DNA from 2 places in the Streptomyces fungicidicus genome. Region 2 is predicted to be linked to the other one. Evidence: riboswitches for the same ligand, from Rfam matches in the RefSeq annotation. Region 2 holds a riboswitch; the other holds the start of a gene.
The links. Region 2 has a riboswitch for glycine ahead of gcvT (glycine cleavage system aminomethyltransferase GcvT). Riboswitches for the same ligand answer to the same signal wherever they lie in the genome.
Positions count from the first base shown of each region.

Region 1: it holds a riboswitch for glycine, as region 2 does, so the genes downstream of both, gcvP (aminomethyl-transferring glycine dehydrogenase) here and gcvT (glycine cleavage system aminomethyltransferase GcvT) in region 2, are expected to answer to the same signal.

Region 1 is NZ_CP023407.1:1,203,477-1,212,708, reverse strand. Features, by position in the region: gene CNQ36_RS05505 (FHA domain-containing protein) at 1-297, shown strand, start outside; gene ftsR (transcriptional regulator FtsR) at 336-1,079, shown strand; gene CNQ36_RS05495 (bifunctional nuclease family protein) at 1,163-1,636, shown strand; gene CNQ36_RS05490 (MerR family transcriptional regulator) at 1,828-2,511, shown strand; gene CNQ36_RS05485 (DNA polymerase IV) at 2,579-3,970, shown strand; gene CNQ36_RS05480 (PRC-barrel domain-containing protein) at 3,980-4,354, opposite strand; glycine riboswitch at 4,469-4,564, shown strand; gene gcvP (aminomethyl-transferring glycine dehydrogenase) at 4,739-7,624, shown strand; gene CNQ36_RS05470 (ABC transporter ATP-binding protein) at 7,703-8,800, opposite strand; gene CNQ36_RS05465 (ABC transporter permease) at 8,805-9,232, opposite strand, start outside.
Region 2 is NZ_CP023407.1:5,495,618-5,504,849, forward strand. Features, by position in the region: gene CNQ36_RS25115 (L-serine ammonia-lyase) at 1-1,088, opposite strand, end outside; gene glyA (serine hydroxymethyltransferase) at 1,253-2,509, opposite strand; gene gcvH (glycine cleavage system protein GcvH) at 2,524-2,901, opposite strand; gene gcvT (glycine cleavage system aminomethyltransferase GcvT) at 3,018-4,136, opposite strand; glycine riboswitch at 4,221-4,352, opposite strand; glycine riboswitch at 4,353-4,453, opposite strand; gene CNQ36_RS25135 (AAA family ATPase) at 4,676-5,344, shown strand; gene CNQ36_RS25140 (enhanced serine sensitivity protein SseB) at 5,419-6,198, shown strand; gene CNQ36_RS25145 (enhanced serine sensitivity protein SseB C-terminal domain-containing protein) at 6,567-7,355, shown strand; gene CNQ36_RS25150 (ABC transporter substrate-binding protein) at 7,762-9,232, shown strand, end outside.

The DNA of each region.
Region 1 (9,232 bases), 4.3 Mb from region 2:
CTCCTGGTCGTGCGCCGCGGTCCGAACTCGGGCAGCCGCTTCCTGCTGGACGGCGACCTGACCACGGCCGGGCGTCACCCGCAGAGCGACATCTTCCTGGACGACGTCACGGTCTCCCGCCGGCACGTGGAGTTCCGGCGCAGCCCCGACGGCTCCTTCACGGTGGCCGACGTGGGCAGCCTGAACGGCACCTACGTCAACCGGGAGCGGATCGACCAGGTCGCCCTGTCCAACGGTGACGAGGTGCAGATCGGCAAGTACCGGCTGGTCTTCTACGCGAGCCAGCGGGGCTACTGATCTCCCCGGATCCGACCGGGGGACCCCAGGGAAGGTCCATGGTTCAGACACCGAGCGGCGGTGCCGGGCACGGCGCCGCCGCCGCGGGCGCCGGACTGATAAGCATCGGCGCGGTGCTGAACGTGCTGCGCGAGGAGTTTCCCGAGGTCACCATCTCCAAGATCCGTTTCCTGGAGTCGGAGGGGCTGATCGAGCCCCGGCGGACCCCCTCGGGGTACCGCAAGTTCAGCGCCGCGGACGTCGAGCGTCTCGGCCATGTGCTGAGGATGCAGCGCGACCACTATCTGCCGCTCAAGGTGATCCGCGAGCACCTGGACGCCGTGGAGCGCGGCGAGGCCGTGCGGCTGCCGGCGGTGGGCCGTCCCCGTGACGGGGAGCCCGTTCTCCAGGAGCCCGCCGAGGAGGCGCCCGCGGTGGCGCGCATCGGGCGTGGCGAGCTGCTGGCGGCGGCCGGCATCGACGAGCGGACGCTCGCCGAGTGGGAGTCGTACGGGCTGCTCGCCCCGGACGCCGACGGGGCCTACGACGCCGAGGCGGTCACCGTGGCCGGGCTCGTCACCGAGCTGGGACGGTTCGGCATCGGGCCGCGCCATCTGCGGGCGATGAAGGCCGCGGCCGAGCGGGAGGCCGGACTGGTGGACCAGGTGGTCGCCCCGCTGAAACGCCACCGCAACCCGCAGACCAGGGCTCACGCGGAGGCCCGTACCAAGGAGCTGGCGGGGCTCACGGTGAAGCTGCACGCCGCGCTGCTGCAGGCGGCGCTCGGGGTACGGCTGCCCTGAGACGGCGCGGCCGGAGGGCCGGATCGGCCACCCGTTCCCTGCCCGACTACCCAAACGTCCCGGGCACGGCCTAGGGTTGCTGTGTGAACGAGCTCGATGTCGTAGGTGTCCGGGTCGAGATGCCCTCCAACCAACCGATCGTGCTGTTGCGTGAAGTGGGCGGCGACCGCTACCTCCCCATCTGGATCGGACCGGGGGAGGCGACGGCCATCGCCTTCGCCCAGCAGGGCATGGCACCCGCACGGCCGCTGACCCACGACCTGTTCAAGGACGTGCTGGAGGCCGTCGGCCAGGAGCTCACGGAAGTGCGCATCACCGACCTGCGGGAGGGCGTGTTCTACGCGGAGCTGGTGTTCGCCAGCGGAGTCGAGGTGAGCGCCCGTCCCTCCGACGCCATAGCACTGGCCCTGCGGACCGGTACGCCGATCTACGGCAGTGACACGGTGCTCGACGACGCCGGGATCGCCATTCCCGACGAGCAGGAGGACGAGGTGGAGAAGTTCCGCGAGTTCCTCGACCAGATCTCGCCGGAGGACTTCGGAACCAGCAACCAGTGAGGGTGGTCTCCGCCCCCGCCGGTCGGCCGGCGGGGCCCGTGCCGAGAGCATTCGGCTAGCCTTTCCCCGCGGTGGGGCACGGGAAACCACTCTTAGGGTGATTATCACTCGGCGTGCCGAGTGTGGCGATCGTTGACGCACCCTTGGTGACTGCCTACCGTCGAGGAGGCAGGTCAAGGACGGAGGTCGGCGTGAGAAACAGCGGCGACGGTACGGCGGGGGGCGCCCCCGAGCGCGGTTTCGGGGCGAACGGGCCGTATCCTCCCCAGAGCTCGCGGCTCCGTTCGAGCGAGGGACATCCCCCGTACGGCGGCGTGACCGAGCAGGCTCCGCAGCGACCGACGGCTGTGCCGAGCAGCGGAGGGGCGGCGTCCATGGCGTCCGAGCAGATCGGCTACCGGGGGCCCACGGCCTGTGCCGCCGCGGGCATCACCTACCGGCAGCTCGACTACTGGGCCCGCACCGGGCTGGTCGAGCCGAGCGTGCGGCCCGCCCACGGATCGGGCACCCAGCGGCTGTACAGCTTCCGCGACGTCGTCGTGCTGAAGATCGTCAAGAGGTTCCTCGACACCGGCGTCTCCCTGCAGAACATCCGCACCGCGGTACGGCATCTGCGCGAGTGCGGCTTCAGTGATCTGGAGCGCATGACGCTGATGAGCGACGGGGCCACGGTCTACGAGTGCACCTCGCCCGACGAGGTGCACGCCCTGCTCCAGGGCGGCCAGGGCGTCTTCGGCATCGCCGTGGGCGTGGTGTGGCGGGACGTCGAGAGCGCGCTGTCACAGCTGCACGGAGAGCGCGTCGACACCGGGGAGACCCTGATCGGGCACAACCCGATGGACGAGCTCGCGAGGCGGCGGAACAAGGCGGTCTGAGGGCGTCCGGGGCCTCCCGGGGGCTGTGACGCCCGCATTGTCAGTGGCGTAGGGCAGCATCGGAGACGTGAGATCCGCGCCCACCATCCTGCATCTCGACATGGATGCCTTCTTCGCCTCGGTGGAGCAGGCGTCCAAGCCGAGCCTGCGCGGCAAGGCGGTCGTGGTGGGCGGGCTCGGCCCGCGCGGCGTGGTGGCGACCGCCTCCTACGAGGCGCGGATCTTCGGGGTCCACTCGGCGATGCCCATGGCGCAGGCCCGGCGGCTCGCGCCGAACGCCGCCTACCTGGTGCCCCGGTTCGCCCTTTACCGCTCCGTCAGCGAGCAGGTGATGGCGCTGCTGGCGGCGCTGTCCCCCCTGGTGGAGCCGCTCAGCCTGGACGAGGCGTTCGTGGACCTGGAGGCCGGCGGCACGGCCTGGGACGAGCGCTCGGCCAGGCTGGCCGGGCAGAAGCTGCGCGCGGACATACGAGCGGTCACGGGGCTCACCGGTTCGGTGGGGCTCGCGGCCTCCAAGATGCTCGCGAAGATCGCCTCCGAGCAGGCCAAGCCCGACGGGCTGGTGCTGATCGAGCCGGGCACGGAGCGCGCCCTGCTGGAGCCGCTGACCGTCCGCACCCTGCCCGGCGTGGGCCCGGCGACCGGCGACCATCTGCGCCGGGCCGGCATCCACACGGTCGGGGAGCTCGCGGAGGCGGGGGAGGACGAGCTCGTACGGCTGCTGGGCAAGGCCCACGGGCACGCCCTCTTCGCGATGGCCCTGGCCAGGGACGAGCGGCCCGTGGTGGCCGAGCGGGAGACGAAGTCGGTGTCCGTCGAGGACACGTACGACGTGGACATCCACGACCGGGTGCGGGTCGGGACGGAGGTGCGGCGGCTCGCCGACCGGTGTGTGCGCAGACTGCGGGCGGCGGGGCTGTCGGGGCGGACCATCGTGCTGAAGGTGCGCCGGTACGACTTCTCCACCCTCACCCGGTCCGAGACGCTGCGCGGCCCCACGGACGATCCGGCGGTGGTGCGGGAGGCGGCGGGGCGGCTGCTGGACTCCGTCGACACCACGGGCGGCGTACGACTGCTGGGAGTGGGGGTCAGCGGACTGGCCGACTACACACAGGAGGACCTGTTCGCGCAGGCCGCGGGGAGGGACGCGGGCGACACCCCGTACGAGGAGGACGAAACGGCGCACACGCCGGAGCGGGAGGCCCCCGCCGAGCGGCGCTGGCCTGCCGGTCACGACGTGCGGCACTCCGTGTACGGGCACGGATGGGTGCAGGGAAGCGGGCTGGGCCGGGTCACCGTGCGCTTCGAGACGCCCCTCTCCGAGCCGGGCCGGGTGCGGACGTTCCGTGTCGGCGACCCGGCCCTCGAGCCGGCGGAGCCGCTGCCGCTGGTCCCGCGCGTGCCCGGGGAGAAGGAGGACGTGGGCGCCGGCGGAGGGGCGGACGCGGAGAGCTCCTGAGCGGGCGGCTCAGGCCTGCTTGTCGTGGCCGGCGAGCCTGCCGAAGTCGCGGTCCGGCAGGGGCGGAGGGGCGGAGATGTCGAGGCCGTAGTGGTGGTAGAGCTGGAGCTCCTGCTCGGGGGAGAGATGGCGGCCCACGCCGAAGTCGGGTGCGTCCTTGATGAGGGCGCGTTCGAAGGGCACCTGGAGGGCGCCGTCGACGATCTCGCTCGGCTCCAGGGGGACGAAGGCGTCCCTGCTGAACAGGCCGGTGCGTATGGCCGCCCACTCCGGCACACCGGTGGCGTCGTCGAGGTAGACCTCGTCGATCGTGCCGATCCGGGTGCCGTTGCGGTCGAACGCCTTGCGGCCGATCAGGTGACGCGGATCGATGTCGGTCTGCACAGGCCCTCCACTGCTCGCAAACTCATCCGTAAGCACTACAGAACGGCACAATCGGCGGAGCGGCCACTCGAAGGTCCGGGCCCGGTGCTCGCTGGTACGCTGGCAAACGGCTGCTGACCCCGCGCGGGAGAGTCCCCCGGACACCACCGGGGGCGCCGAAGGAGCAAATCCTCCCCGGAATCTCTCAGGCACACGTACCGCGCGGACGAGGTCACTCTGGAAAGCAGGGCGGGTGTCGACGGCTTCCGCTCTCACCGACGGTGAAAGCCGGGCGTCTTCGGGCGATCCGGTGAAGCTCTCAGGTTGAGATGACAGAGGGGGAGGCCGTCCGGGCACCCGCGCCGTGGTGCCCCTCGAAGGTCGTCGGACCAGGAGGCCTCCTCAATGACCGCCCCTCGTACTCCGCTCTCCGAACTCGAACAGGGAATCCCCTTCGAGCAGCGCCACATCGGCCCCGACCACGAGGCACGGGCCAAGATGCTCGCGCAGGTCGGCTACGGCTCGCTGGACGAGCTGACGGCCGCCGCGGTGCCGGATGTGATCAAGAACGCCGACGCGCTGGACCTGCCGGGTGCCCGGAGCGAGGCCGAGGTGCTGGCCGAGCTGCGGTCGCTGGCCGACCGCAACGAGGTGCTGGGCTCCATGATCGGGCTCGGCTACTACGGCACCTTCACCCCGCCGGTCATCCTGCGCAACGTGATGGAGAACCCCGCCTGGTACACGGCCTACACGCCGTACCAGCCGGAGATCTCGCAGGGCCGGCTCGAGGCGCTGCTGAACTTCCAGACCGTGGTCGCCGAGCTCACCGGACTGCCCACGTCCGGCGCCTCCCTGCTCGACGAGGGCACCGCCGCCGCCGAGGCGATGGCCCTGTCGCGGCGCATGGGCAAGAACAAGAAGGGCCTCTTCCTGGTCGACGCGGACGCCCTTCCGCAGACGATCGCCGTGATCGAGACCCGCGCCGAGCCGACCGGCGTCGAGGTCGTCGTCGCCGACCTGAGCGACGGCATCCCCGCCGCGCTCGCCGAGCGCGAGATCAACGGCGTACTCATCCAGTACCCGGGTGCCTCCGGCGCCGTACGCGACATCAAGCCGGTCATCGACCAGGCGCACGGGCTCGGCGCGCTCGTCACCGTCGCCGCCGACCTGCTCGCCCTCACCCTGCTGAAGTCGCCCGGTGAGCTGGGCGCGGACATCGCGGTCGGCACCACCCAGCGCTTCGGTGTGCCGATGGGCTTCGGCGGACCGCACGCCGGCTACATGGCCGTGCAGGAGAAGATGGCGCGCAGCCTGCCCGGCCGGCTCGTCGGCGTCTCCGTCGACGCGGACGGGCACAAGGCGTACCGCCTCGCCCTGCAGACCCGTGAGCAGCACATCCGCCGCGAGAAGGCCACCAGCAACATCTGCACCGCCCAGGTGCTGCTCGCCGTCATGGCCGGCATGTACGCCGTCTACCACGGCCCGGAGGGGCTGCGGCTGATCGCGCGGCGCACCCACCGGTACGCCACCGTGCTCGCCGAGGGGCTGCGGGCCGGCGGAGCCGAGATCGTGCACGGCTCCTACTTCGACACGCTGACGGTGCGCGTCGCCGGGCGGGCCGCCGAGGTCGCCGCCGCCGCCCGCGACAACGGGGTCAACCTGCGTCTCGTCGACGCCGACCACGTCTCCCTCGCCTGCGACGAGACCACCACCCGGGCCCAGCTGACCGCCGTGTGGAGCGCCTTCGGCGTGGAGGGCGACACCGAGGCCCTGGACGCGACCGCGCGGGACACGCTGCCGGACGCCCTGCTGCGCGACGACGAGTACCTGACGCACCCCGTCTTCCAGCAGCACCGCTCCGAGACCGCCATGCTGCGCTACCTGCGCCGGCTCGCCGACCGCGACTACGCGCTCGACCGCGGCATGATCCCGCTGGGCTCCTGCACCATGAAGCTCAACGCGACCACCGAGATGGAGCCGGTCACCTGGCCCGAGTTCGGGCAGCTGCACCCCTTCGTGCCCGCCGAGCAGGCGGGGGGCTACCTCACGCTCATCCACGAGCTGGAGGAGCGTCTCGCCGAGGTCACCGGTTACGACAAGGTGTCCCTCCAGCCCAACGCCGGCTCCCAGGGCGAGCTGGCCGGACTGCTCGCCGTCCGCGGCTACCACCGGGCCAACGGCGACGAGCAGCGCACCGTCTGCCTGATCCCGTCGTCCGCGCACGGCACCAACGCCGCCAGCGCCGTGATGGCCGGGATGAAGGTCGTCGTGGTCAGGACCTCCGACGACGGCGAGGTCGACGTCGCGGACCTGCGGGCCAAGATCGGGCAGTACCGCGACCAGCTCGCGGTGCTGATGATCACGTACCCCTCGACGCACGGTGTGTTCGAGGAGCACGTCGCCGACATCTGCGCCGAGGTGCACGAGGCCGGCGGTCAGGTGTACGTGGACGGCGCCAACCTCAACGCCCTGGTGGGTCTCGCCAAGCCGGGTCACTTCGGCGGCGACGTCTCGCACCTGAACCTGCACAAGACCTTCTGCATCCCGCACGGCGGCGGCGGTCCCGGCGTCGGCCCGGTCGGCGTGCGGGCGCACCTGGCCCCGTACCTGCCGAACCACCCGCTCCAGCCGGAGGCCGGTCCGGAGACGGGCGTGGGGCCCATCTCGGCGGCGCCGTGGGGCTCGGCGGGCATCCTGCCCATCTCCTGGGCGTACGTCCGTCTCATGGGCGGCGAGGGGCTCAAGCGGGCCACGCAGGTGGCCGTGCTCAGCGCCAACTACATCGCCAAGCGCCTCGAGCCGCACTTCCCGGTGCTCTACACCGGCCCCGGCGGGCTGGTCGCGCACGAGTGCATCATCGACCTGCGCCCGCTCACCAAGGCGACCGGTGTCAGCGTCGACGACGTCGCCAAGCGGCTGATCGACTACGGCTTCCACGCGCCGACGATGTCGTTCCCGGTGGCCGGCACGCTGATGATCGAGCCCACCGAGTCCGAGGACCTGTCCGAGCTCGACCGGTTCTGCGAGACGATGATCGCGATCCGTGCGGAGATCGAGAAGGTCGGTTCGGGCGAGTGGCCCGCGGAGGACAACCCGCTGCGCAACGCCCCGCACACCGCCGCCGCCCTCGGCGGGGAGTGGGAGCACGCCTACAGCCGCGAGGAGGCCGTCTTCCCGGCCGGGGTGAGCGCCGCCGACAAGTACTGGCCGCCGGTGCGCCGCATCGACCAGGCCTTCGGCGACCGCAACCTGGTCTGCTCCTGCCCGCCGCTGGACGCGTACGAGGACTGACACTCACGCCGAAGGGCCCCCGCTCGGTCGAGCGGGGGCCCTCCGGCGTGTGCGGTGCCGGGAACCGCGGTGCCCGGGCTACGCCGGGTAGGCGTGCGTCTGGGCCGCCTTGACCGCCGCCCACACCGGGGCGCCCGGATGGAGGTCCAGTTCGGCCGCGGCGACCGTGGTGAGGTCGGCGGCCAGCGCCAGCTCCCCGGTCAGTTCCACGCGGATCTGGTCCCCGTGGGTCTCCAGCCCGGCGACCTCGCAGTGCCAGAGGTTGCGGGCGCTGGAGCCGGTGGGCCGTGCCCGGTACAGGGTCACCGCGCCGGGCGGGAACGCCACGAAGACGGGGCCGGAGAGGCCCTCCGTGGTGCTGACGGCGGGGCCCGCGGCGAGCCGCACCGTGTGGCCCTCGGCCTGCCCCCGGTACAGGTTCAGGCCGACGAGCTGGGCGATGTACTCGGTGCGCGGGTGACGGGCGATCTCGGACGGGCTGCCCTCCTGCACGATCCGGCCCCCCTCCACGACGACCAGCCGGTCGGCCAGCACCATGGCGTCCAGCGGGTCGTGCGTGACCAGGACGGCGACGGCCTCGAACGCGGCCAGATGGCGGCGGAGCTGCGCGCGCACCTCCAGCCGGGTGCGGGCGTCCAGCGCCGCGAGCGGCTCGTCCAGGAGCAGCAGCCGGGGGTGCGTGGCGAGGGCGCGGGCGACGGCCACGCGCTGCGCCTGGCCGCCGGAGAGCCGCCGGGGCCTGGCGCCCGCGTGTTCGGCCAGGCCCATGCGGTCCAGCCACTCGGCGGCCTGCGCGCGAGCCTCGGCCTTGCCGGCGCCCCGGCAGCGCGGCCCGAAGGCCACGTTGTCGAGGGCGGTCAGATGCGGGAAGAGCAGATAGTCCTGGAAGACGACACCGACCGGGCGCGACTCGGGCGGCGTACGGCGCAGATCGGCGCCGTCCAGCCGCAGATGGCCGGCGGTGAGCGGGGCGAGGCCCGCGAGGGCGCGCAGCGCGGTGGTCTTGCCGGCGCCGTTCGGACCCAGCAGGGCGACGACCTCACCGGGCGCGGCCCTCAGCGCGATGTCCAGGCGGAACGCTTCGCGGTCGACGACGAGGCGCGCGTCCAGGCCCTGGGCGGCGGTTGCGGCGGGGGCGCCGGCCGGGTCGGACAGGTGCTCGGGCTTCTTCGGCATGGTGTCAGGCGGTCCTCATCCAGCGGTCCCGCAGCCCGGCCAGTACGGCGATGGACACCGTCAGCAGCACCAGACTGAGCGCGATCGCGGCGGCCGGGTCGTTCTGCAGGGCGAGGTAGACCGCGAGCGGCATGGTCTGGGTGCGGCCGGGGAAGTTGCCCGCGAAGGTGATCGTCGCGCCGAACTCCCCGAGGGCGCGGGCCCAGGCGAGCACGGCGCCGGCGGCGATGCCCGGGGCGATGAGCGGCAGCGTCACCCGGCGGAACGCGGTGAAGCGGGAGGCGCCCAGGGTGGTGGCCGCCTCCTCGTACCGCGGGTCGGCCGCCCGCAGCGTGCCCTCGACGCTGATGACGAGGAACGGCATCGCCACGAACGTCTCGGCCAGGACGACGCCCGTCGTGGTGAACGGCAGCGTGACACCGAACCAGGCGT
Region 2 (9,232 bases):
GGGCTGCCGCCCAGCACCTCCGCGAGGGCGCCCGCCGCCATCGAGCAGGCGGAGCCGACCTCGCCCTGGCAGCCGACCTCGGCGCCGGAGATGGAGGCGTTCTCCTTGAACAGCATGCCGATCGCGCCGGCCGCCAGCAGGAAGCGGACCACGCCCTCCTCGTCGGCGCCGGGCACGAAGTTCACGTAGTAGTGCAGGACCGCCGGGATGATGCCCGCGGCGCCGTTCGTGGGGGCCGTGACGACCCGGCCGCCGGCCGCGTTCTCCTCGTTCACGGCCATCGCGTAGAGGGTGATCCACTCCATGGCCAGGGCCCCCGGGTCGCCCTCGGAGCGCAGCTTGCGCGCGGTGTTCGCGGCGCGGCGGCGCACCTTCAGACCGCCCGGCAGGATGCCCTCGCGGGACATGCCCCGGTCGACGCAGGCCCGCATCACGCGCCAGATCTCCAGCAGGCCCTCGCGGATCTCCTCCTCGGTCCGCCAGGCCCGCTCGTTCTCCAGCATCAGGGCGGAGATGGACAGGCCGGTCTCCCGGGTGAGGCGCAGCAGCTCGTCGCCGGTGCGGAAGGGGTACTTCAGGACCGTGTCGTCCAGCACGATGCGGTCCGCGCCCACCGCGTCCTCGTCGACGACGAAGCCGCCGCCCACCGAGTAGTACGTCTTGGTCAGCAGCTCCGCGCCGGAGGCGTCGAACGCCCAGAGGGTCATGCCGTTGGCGTGGTAGGGGAGGGCCTTGCGGCGGTGCAGCACCATGTCGTCGTCGAAGGAGAACGCGATCTCGTGCTCGCCGAGGAGGCGGATCAGGCCGCCCTCCTTGATCTTCTCCACCCGCTCGTCGGCCGACTCCACGTCCACCGTCCGTGGCGAGTCCCCCTCCAGGCCGAGCAGCACCGCCTTGGGCGTGCCGTGGCCGTGGCCGGTGGCGCCGAGCGAGCCGTACAGCTCCGCCCGGACCGAGGCGACCGAGTCCAGCAGGTCCTCGTTGCGCAGCCGCCGGGCGAACATGCGGGCGGCCCGCATCGGGCCGACCGTGTGCGAGCTGGACGGGCCGATGCCGATCGAGAAGAGATCGAAGACCGAGATGGCCACGGGAGGACTCCTAAGGGTTCGGCGGACGGCGCTGTCCACCGGGGAAGAGGTGGTACGAAGACGGCGGAACGTTTATGCGGGGTGCATGGTGCGGGGCACCGCGCCCACTGACCCAGTGTGCGCGATGCCCCTGATGTCCGTACGCGTGAAAGCGTACGGAACGACTACAGACCGGGATAGAGCGGGTGCTTCTCGGCGAGCGCCGTCACCCGGGCCCGGAGCGCCTCGGCGTCGTAGGACGGCTTCAGCGTCTCGGCGATCACGTCCGCGACCTCGGTGAAGTCCTCGGCGGTGAAGCCGCGGGTGGCCAGGGCGGGCGTGCCGATGCGCAGACCCGAGGTGACCATCGGCGGGCGGGGGTCGTTCGGGATCGCGTTGCGGTTGACCGTGATGCCGACCTCGTGCAGCCGGTCCTCGGCCTGCTGGCCGTCCAGCTCGGAGTTCCGCAGGTCCACCAGGACGAGGTGCACGTCCGTGCCGCCGGACAGCACGTCCACGCCCACGGCCCTGACGTCGTCCCGCACCAGGCGCTCGGCCAGGATGCGCGCGCCCTCCAGGGTGCGGCGCTGACGCTCCTTGAACTCCTCGGAGGCGCAGACCTTGAACGCGACCGCCTTGGCGGCGACCACGTGCTCCAGCGGACCGCCCTGCTGACCGGGGAAGACCGCGGAGTTGATCTTCTTGGCCAGCTCGGCCGTGGAGAGGATCACACCGCCGCGCGGGCCGCCGAGGGTCTTGTGGGTGGTCGTCGTCACCACGTGGGCGTGCGGGACCGGGTTCGGGTGCAGGCCCGCGGCGACCAGACCGGCGAAGTGCGCCATGTCGACCATGAGGTACGCGCCGACCTCGTCCGCGATCCGGCGGAACGCGGCGAAGTCCAGCTGACGCGGGTACGCCGACCAGCCGGCCACGATCAGCTTCGGCTTGTTCTCCTTGGCGAGCCGCTCGACCTCGGCCATGTCGACCTGGCCGTCGTCGCCGACGTGGTACGCGACCACGTTGTAGAGCTTGCCGGAGAAGTTGATCTTCATGCCGTGGGTCAGGTGCCCGCCGTGCGCGAGGTTCAGGCCCATGATCGTGTCACCGGGCTTGAGCAGGGCGAACATCGCGGCCGCGTTGGCCTGCGCGCCCGAGTGCGGCTGGACGTTGGCGTGCTCGGCGCCGAAGAGTTCCTTGACCCGGTCGATGGCGATCTGCTCGATCACGTCGACGTGCTCGCAGCCGCCGTAGTAGCGGCGGCCGGGGTAGCCCTCGGCGTACTTGTTGGTGAGGACCGAGCCCTGGGCCTCCATGACCGCGACCGGGGCGAAGTTCTCCGAGGCGATCATCTCGAGGGTGGACTGCTGGCGGTGCAGTTCGGCGTCGACCGCGGCGGCCACCGCCGGGTCAAGCTCGTGCAGGGGAGTGTTCAGAAGCGACATGCGGCTACGGCTCCTCAGCCCGCGATGTGGGCGTCGTACTCGGCGGCGGTCAGCAGGTCGGCCGGCTCGTCGGTGATCCGCACCTTGAACAGCCAGCCGCCCTCGAAGGGGGCCGAGTTCACCAGCGACGGGTCGTTCACGACGTCCTCGTTGATCTCGGTGACCTCGCCGGTGACCGGGCAGTACAGGTCGCTGACCGACTTGGTGGACTCCAGCTCGCCGCAGGTCTCGCCCGCGGTCACGCCGTCACCGACCTCGGGAAGCTGGACGAAGACCACGTCGCCGAGCGCGTTGGCGGCGTGCTCCGTGATGCCGACCGTCGACACGCCGTCCTCGGCGGCCGACAGCCACTCGTGCTCCTTGCTGTAACGCAGCTGCGTGGGGTTGCTCATGGCCTGAATTCTCCTGTACGGGGGGATGGCGGATGACTGAGGGGACTGCGTGCGGCGTCCGTGAGCAGGCACGACGTGCTCACCTCACGAGCGCGGGAAGCCGTCTTCCGACGGTGTCACTTCTGCCGCTTGTAGAACGGCAGCGCCACGACCTCGTACGGTTCGTGGCTGCCGCGGATGTCCACGCCGACGCCCTCGGTGCCCGGCGCCGCGTGCGCCGCGTCGACGTACGCCATCGCGATCGGCTTGCCCAGGGTGGGGGAGGGGGCGCCGGAGGTGACCTCGCCGATCACCTCGCCGCCGGCCACGACCGCGTACCCGGAGCGCGGGATCCGGCGGCCCTCGGCGACCAGGCCGACCAGGACCCGCGGGGGCTCGGAGGCGGCGCGCTCGGCGGCCTCGGCGAGCGCCGCACGGCCCACGAAGTCGCCCTCCTTCTCGAACTTCACCACCCGGCCGAGACCGGCGTCGAAGGGCGTGAGCGAGGTGCTCAGCTCGTTGCCGTACAGCGGCATGCCCGCCTCCAGGCGGAGGGTGTCCCGGCAGGACAGCCCGCAGGGGACCAGCCCGGCGCCCTCGCCCGCCTTGGTCAGCGCCTGCCACAGCTCCACCGCGTGCTCCGGCTTCACGAACAGCTCGAAGCCGTCCTCGCCGGTGTATCCCGTACGGGCGATCAGCGCGGGGACGCCGGCGACGGTGCCGGGCAGGCCGGCGTAGTACTTCAGGCCGTCCAGGTCGGCGTCGGTGAGGCTCTTCAGGATCGCCGGGGACTCGGGGCCCTGCACGGCGAGCAGCGCGTAGGCGTCGCGGTCGTCGCGGACCTCGGCGTCGAAGCCGGCCGCGCGCTCCCGCAGGGCGTCCAGCACCACCTGGGCGTTGGAGGCGTTGGCGACCACCAGGTACTCGGTGTCGCCCAGCCGGTAGACGATCAGGTCGTCCAGGATGCCGCCGTCCTCGCGGCAGATCATGGTGTAGCGGGCGCGGCCCGGCTTGACGCTGCCGATGTTGCCGACCAGGGCGTGGTCGAGGAGCGAGGCGGCCTGAGGGCCGGTGACGGCGATCTCGCCCATGTGCGAGAGGTCGAACAGGCCGGCCCTGGTGCGCACGGCGTTGTGCTCGTCGCGCTCGGAGCCGTAGCGCAGGGGCATGTCCCAGCCGGCGAAGTCGGTCATCGTCGCGCCGAGCGCGCGATGCAGTGCATCGAGCGCGGTCCGACGGGGTTCGGTGCTGCTCATCGGTCGGTCTCCCAGAGGCGATGGGGGTCCCTCCCGCGCGAGTTCACTCGGGTTCACTCGGGCGTGGGGGATGGCGAGGACAATTCCTCCCCATCTGTCATCGGAACCTGAGAGGTTCGCCATGACTGCCCACGCAGGGGACGGTCCTGGCTTGCACCTTGGGTGGAGCCGCCGGAGCACTGCCCGTGCCTTCGGCGGCCCGCTTTTCAGATGTGCCTCGCCCGCGCGGTAACGGGGCCTGAGAGATTCAAGGGAGGGACTTGCTCCTTCGGCGCCCCGGCGGCAACAGGTGCCGGGGACTCTCCCGCGCGGATTCAAACGGCCGGTATGCAGTTGGCGCGCACATCATTGCACGCATTGTCCGGGTGCGGCAGGGGGACCCTTCTCAGGGGGTGCACGGGAGGTACGGGCACGGTCACAGGGGGCTGTGACAGGCCTGTTTCAGGAAACGGACGGAATCGCGAGACCCCGGCATTACCTTCTCTTTACACTCGGCGGGGATCGGTATCCGTACCTGGCCCCAGGGGAGGACGATCACGGTGAACAGGACCACGGCGTGCGCCACCACCACGGGCGTCGCGCTGCCTCAGCAACCGGCCGCTCAGGCCAGGGAGGCCCGCGGCGCGCTGCCGGCGCCCGTCGTCCGCGATCTGCGCGCGCGGGACGGCCGCAGCCCGCGCGCCCTGCTCTTCGGGCCCCGCGACCTCGTCGTGGTCACCGGCCTGCCCGGCAGCGGCAAGTCCACGCTGATGCGGCGCGCGGTGCGCGGCGCCCGCGTCGACTCCCAGGACACCCGCGACCGCTGGGACGGCCGGATGCCGCGCCTGCTGCCGTACGCGGTCTACCGCCCGCTGGTCCGCCTCGCCCACTACGCCGGGCTGCGCCGCACCCTGCGCTCCGGCGGACCGGTCGTGGTGCACGACTGCGGCACGCAGGCCTGGGTGCGCCGCTGGCTGGCCCGCGAGGCGCGCCGCCGGGACGCGAGCCTGCATCTGCTGCTGCTGGACGTCACCCCGCAACAGGCCCTGGCCGGCCAGCGGGCACGCGGACGCGGGGTCTCCCGGTACGCGTTCCTGCGCCACCGCGCGGCGAGCGACCGGCTGCTGCACGCGGTGGAGCGCGGCGGACTGCCGGCGGGCTGCGGATCGGCGGTCCTCATCGACCGGGAGGCGGCGGACGCCCTGCGCCGGATCGGCTTCACGGGCTGACCGGATAGCCTTTCCAGCCACAGCAGTGGTTAGTGGTGAGTGGTCAGTGGTCACAGGCAGCAGGCGGTAGGCAGATGGACTTCCCGGCGGACTTCCCCGCGCAGGCACACCCCCATCCGCACGGTGGATGGCCCGGCAACGAACTGGAGGAGGTGCTCTCCGCCTCCCTCGGCGTCCCCTCGGCGGGCGGCCGGATCGTCGAGGTGCTGGGCCGCAGCTTCGTCTGGGTCCCGCTGCCCAACGGCGGAGGTCCGCACAGCGGTCCGCTGGACCTGCCCACGATGGAGCTCGACGGCCAGGCCTTCGTCCCCGTCTTCACCTCCGAGGAGCAGTTCCGCCAGGTCGTCGGCGCCCACATGTCGTACACGATCGCGCCCGCCGTGGAGTTCGCCCGCGGTCTGCCGCCGCAGGCCGGCATCGTGGTGAACCCCGGCGGAGTGGTCGGCATCCCGCTGCCGCCGGCGGCCGTGGCCGAACTGTGCCGGGCCGGCCGCACCATGCTGGACGGCCCGGCGGGCGGCGGCCGGGTCCGGCTGTTCGAACCCGACTGGCAGCAGGACCCGGTGGACTTCCTCGCGGCGGCCTCGGCGGAGTTCGCGGACATCGGCGTGGTGACCACCGCCCGGCGCTGCCTCGCCGCGATCGAGACGGCCGAGCCGGTCCTCTTCGTCGGCGTGGAACTCTCCGAATGGGAGGGCGACGCCCGCACCCTCCCCCTGGACGCCCTCTCCCGTGCCCTCGGCCGCACCCCCGCCCCCTGGCCGGTCAACCTCATCGTCCTGGACATAGCCCAGGACCCCGTCGGCGACTGGCTCCGCACCAAGGTCCCCCCCTTCTACCAACGCCAGCCGTAACCCCCCCCGGAGGGGCGCGGGGCCACACCGATACACGGCTCCACTCGGAGACCCCCCTAGGGGCGCGGGGAACTGCGCGACAAGCCCCGACGCACCCGCACCCGCTTCCCCACTCGCGCCCCCGGTGGGGGCCTCCGCGGCGGTCACGACACGACACGAGCGCGACAGAAACCCCCTCAGGGGCGCGGGGCCGTACCGATATGCGGCTCCGCCGCGCGGGCGCGACAAGCCACAACCGACCCGCACCCGCCGGACCTCTCGCGCCCCCCGGCGGGGGCAACGGCGGCCGGTCGCCGCAAGGCAGACCGCCGCACCGCGTCGGCTTAAGCTAGGTTCATCCGCTGGCGAGGTACGGAGGGGCGATACAAGTGAGCGCTGGCACCGCGGCGGCCGGACAGGTCGAGCACATGCTGCGCCAGGTGACGCCCGGGCGTTACGACGCGTACGAGGCGTTGCTGCGCGCGCTCGCGACCCCCTCGTCCGGCCAGATCTGGATGCTGCTCTGGAACGGCCAGGCCGGCTCCCCGGACGCCCAGTACGGGAACATGGAGGTCGACGGCCTCGGTTACGCCCCCTGCGTGACCTCCGCCCAGGAGCTCTCCGCCAGCGGCTGGAACCGGTCGTACGAGGTGGTCGACGGCCTCGAGGTGGCCCGCGCCCTCTACCCCGACCACTACGGTCTCTGGCTGAACCCGCACGCGCCCGGCGGCGGCGTCGGCATCCCCTGGCTGGACCTGCGCCGCATCGCCGGCGGCCTGGACCGCCGGCCCGCCGGACCGCTGCGGCTGTCCGAACCGGCCATCGAGATCCCTCAGTTCTACGCCCTCCTCGCGCAGAACGCGCACCGCACCCCGGCCGTCCGCGCGCTGCGCCGCGCCTGGGTGCAGCCCGCCCTGGGCGCCCCCTACCTCGCCATCGGCCTGGACGTGTACGACACCTCCCCGCCGGCCGTGGACGCCGTACGGGCGATGATGCAGCAGTCCCTCGGTGCGGTCCCGGACGGGCTGCCGGTGTCGACCGTCGCCATGTCCGACGAGCACGACCCGGTCGCGATGTGGCTGCGCGCCAACGGCCGCCCCTTCTACGACCGCGAGGCGCACGGCGCCGTGCCGCCTCCCGCGTCCGCCTACGGCTACCCGCCCGCGCAGCGGGGCTGACCGGGCCCTTCCGTCCCGTCTGACGAGGCGTCACTGTCCACCAGGTGGACAGCGGACGCCGACCCGCGGCGCCCGCCCGCCGTCCGCGCCCCTCGCCGACCGACGCTGATTTCACGTCAGATTTTCGGCCATGCGCGCTCAGCGATCACCCGTTGACCGCCTGTCACCTGCGGTTTCACCCGTTCTTCACGTCATCCGACGTCACCCGGCGGGTCGTTGGGAGGGTGCCGATTGTGTCCGGAGGGTTAAATCCCGGCGGGAGGATGCCTGAACCGTCCCTTATGTCAACTGTTCAGATCTCAGGTAGGTATCACCGCTATCCGGACTGTTCCTGACCGACTGAGAACGTCTGTAGTGTTCGGCCGGTCAAGATGCATCCACATAGCGGACCCGGAGTGGCCCCAGTATGCGCATATTCAAGTCCCGAGGCGCTCGGGCGATCACGGCCGCGGTGGCGGTCGGTCTGATCGCTACGGGCTGCTCCAGTGAACGGGACGCTGACAACGAAGGCAGCGGCGGCAAGAAGGACACCTTCGTCTTCGCCGGTGCAGGTGACCCGGGTTCTCTGGACCCTGCCCTCGCGAGCGACGGTGAAACCTTCCGTGTGACGCGCCAGGCGTTCGAGGCCCTGCTCGAGCACGAGTCGGGCGGCACCAAGCTGGTCGGCGGTCTCGCCGAGACCTGGTCGAGCAACGACGAGGGTACCGTCTGGACCTTCAACCTCCGCAAGGGCGTGAAGTTCCACGACGGCGAGGCGTTCAACGCCGCGGCGGTCTGTGCCAACTACGACCACTGGTTCAACTGGAAGGGCACCTACCAGTCCAGCGCGGTCTCGTACTACTGGCAGACCATCATGGGCGGCTTCGCGAAGAACGAGGACAAGGAGACGCCCGAGGCGAACTACAAGTCCTGCACCGCGAAGGACGACAACACCGCCGTCATCGAGGTCAAGAAGCCCTCCGCGAACCTCCCCGGCGGCTTCTCCCTGCAGGCCCTTGCGATCCACTCGCCGAAGGCCCTCAAGGCGTACGAGAAGGAAGAGGCGACCGCCAAGGGCGACGCCATCACGTACCCCAAGTACAGCCAGGAGGCCGGCACGGTCGCCGGTACCGGCCCGTACAAGATCACGAAGTGGAACAAGGGCAACAAGGAAGTCAGCCTGACCCGCTTCGACGACTACTGGGGCGACAAGGCCAAGATCAAGAACCTGGTCTTCCGCACCATCGACACCGAAGAGGGCCGCCGCCAGGCGCTCCAGGCCGGTGACATCGACGGCTACGACCTCGTCGCTCCGGCCGACGTCAAGACCCTCGAGGACCAGGGCTACGTCGTCCCGACCCGTGGCGTCTTCAACCTCTTCTACGTGGGCATGAGCCAGGGCGCCAACAAGGCGCTCAAGAAGAAGGACGTCCGCCAGGCGATCGCGCAGGCGATCGACAAGGAGAACCTGGTCAAGACCCAGCTGCCCGAGGGCGGCAAGGTCGCCGACCAGTTCATGCCGGACACCATCGCGGGCTACTCCAAGAACGTCGAGAAGTACCCGTACGACACCGCCGCCTCGAAGGACCTCCTCAAGAAGGCCGGTGAGGAGAAGCTCGAGATCGAGTTCTGCTACCCGACCGAGGTCACCCGCCCGTACATGCCTGCCCCGCAGGACCTGTTCGAGCTGATGAAGGCCGACCTGGAGAAGGCCGGCATCAAGGTCAAGCCGAAGGCCATGAAGTGGGCCCCGGACTACATCGACGCCACCGAGGCGGGCTCCTGCGCCCTGCACATGCTCGGCTGGACCGGTGACTTCAACGACGGCTACAACTTCATCGGCACCTGGTTCGCCGGGTACGACAAGCAGTGGGGCTTCAAGGACAAGAAGGTCTTCG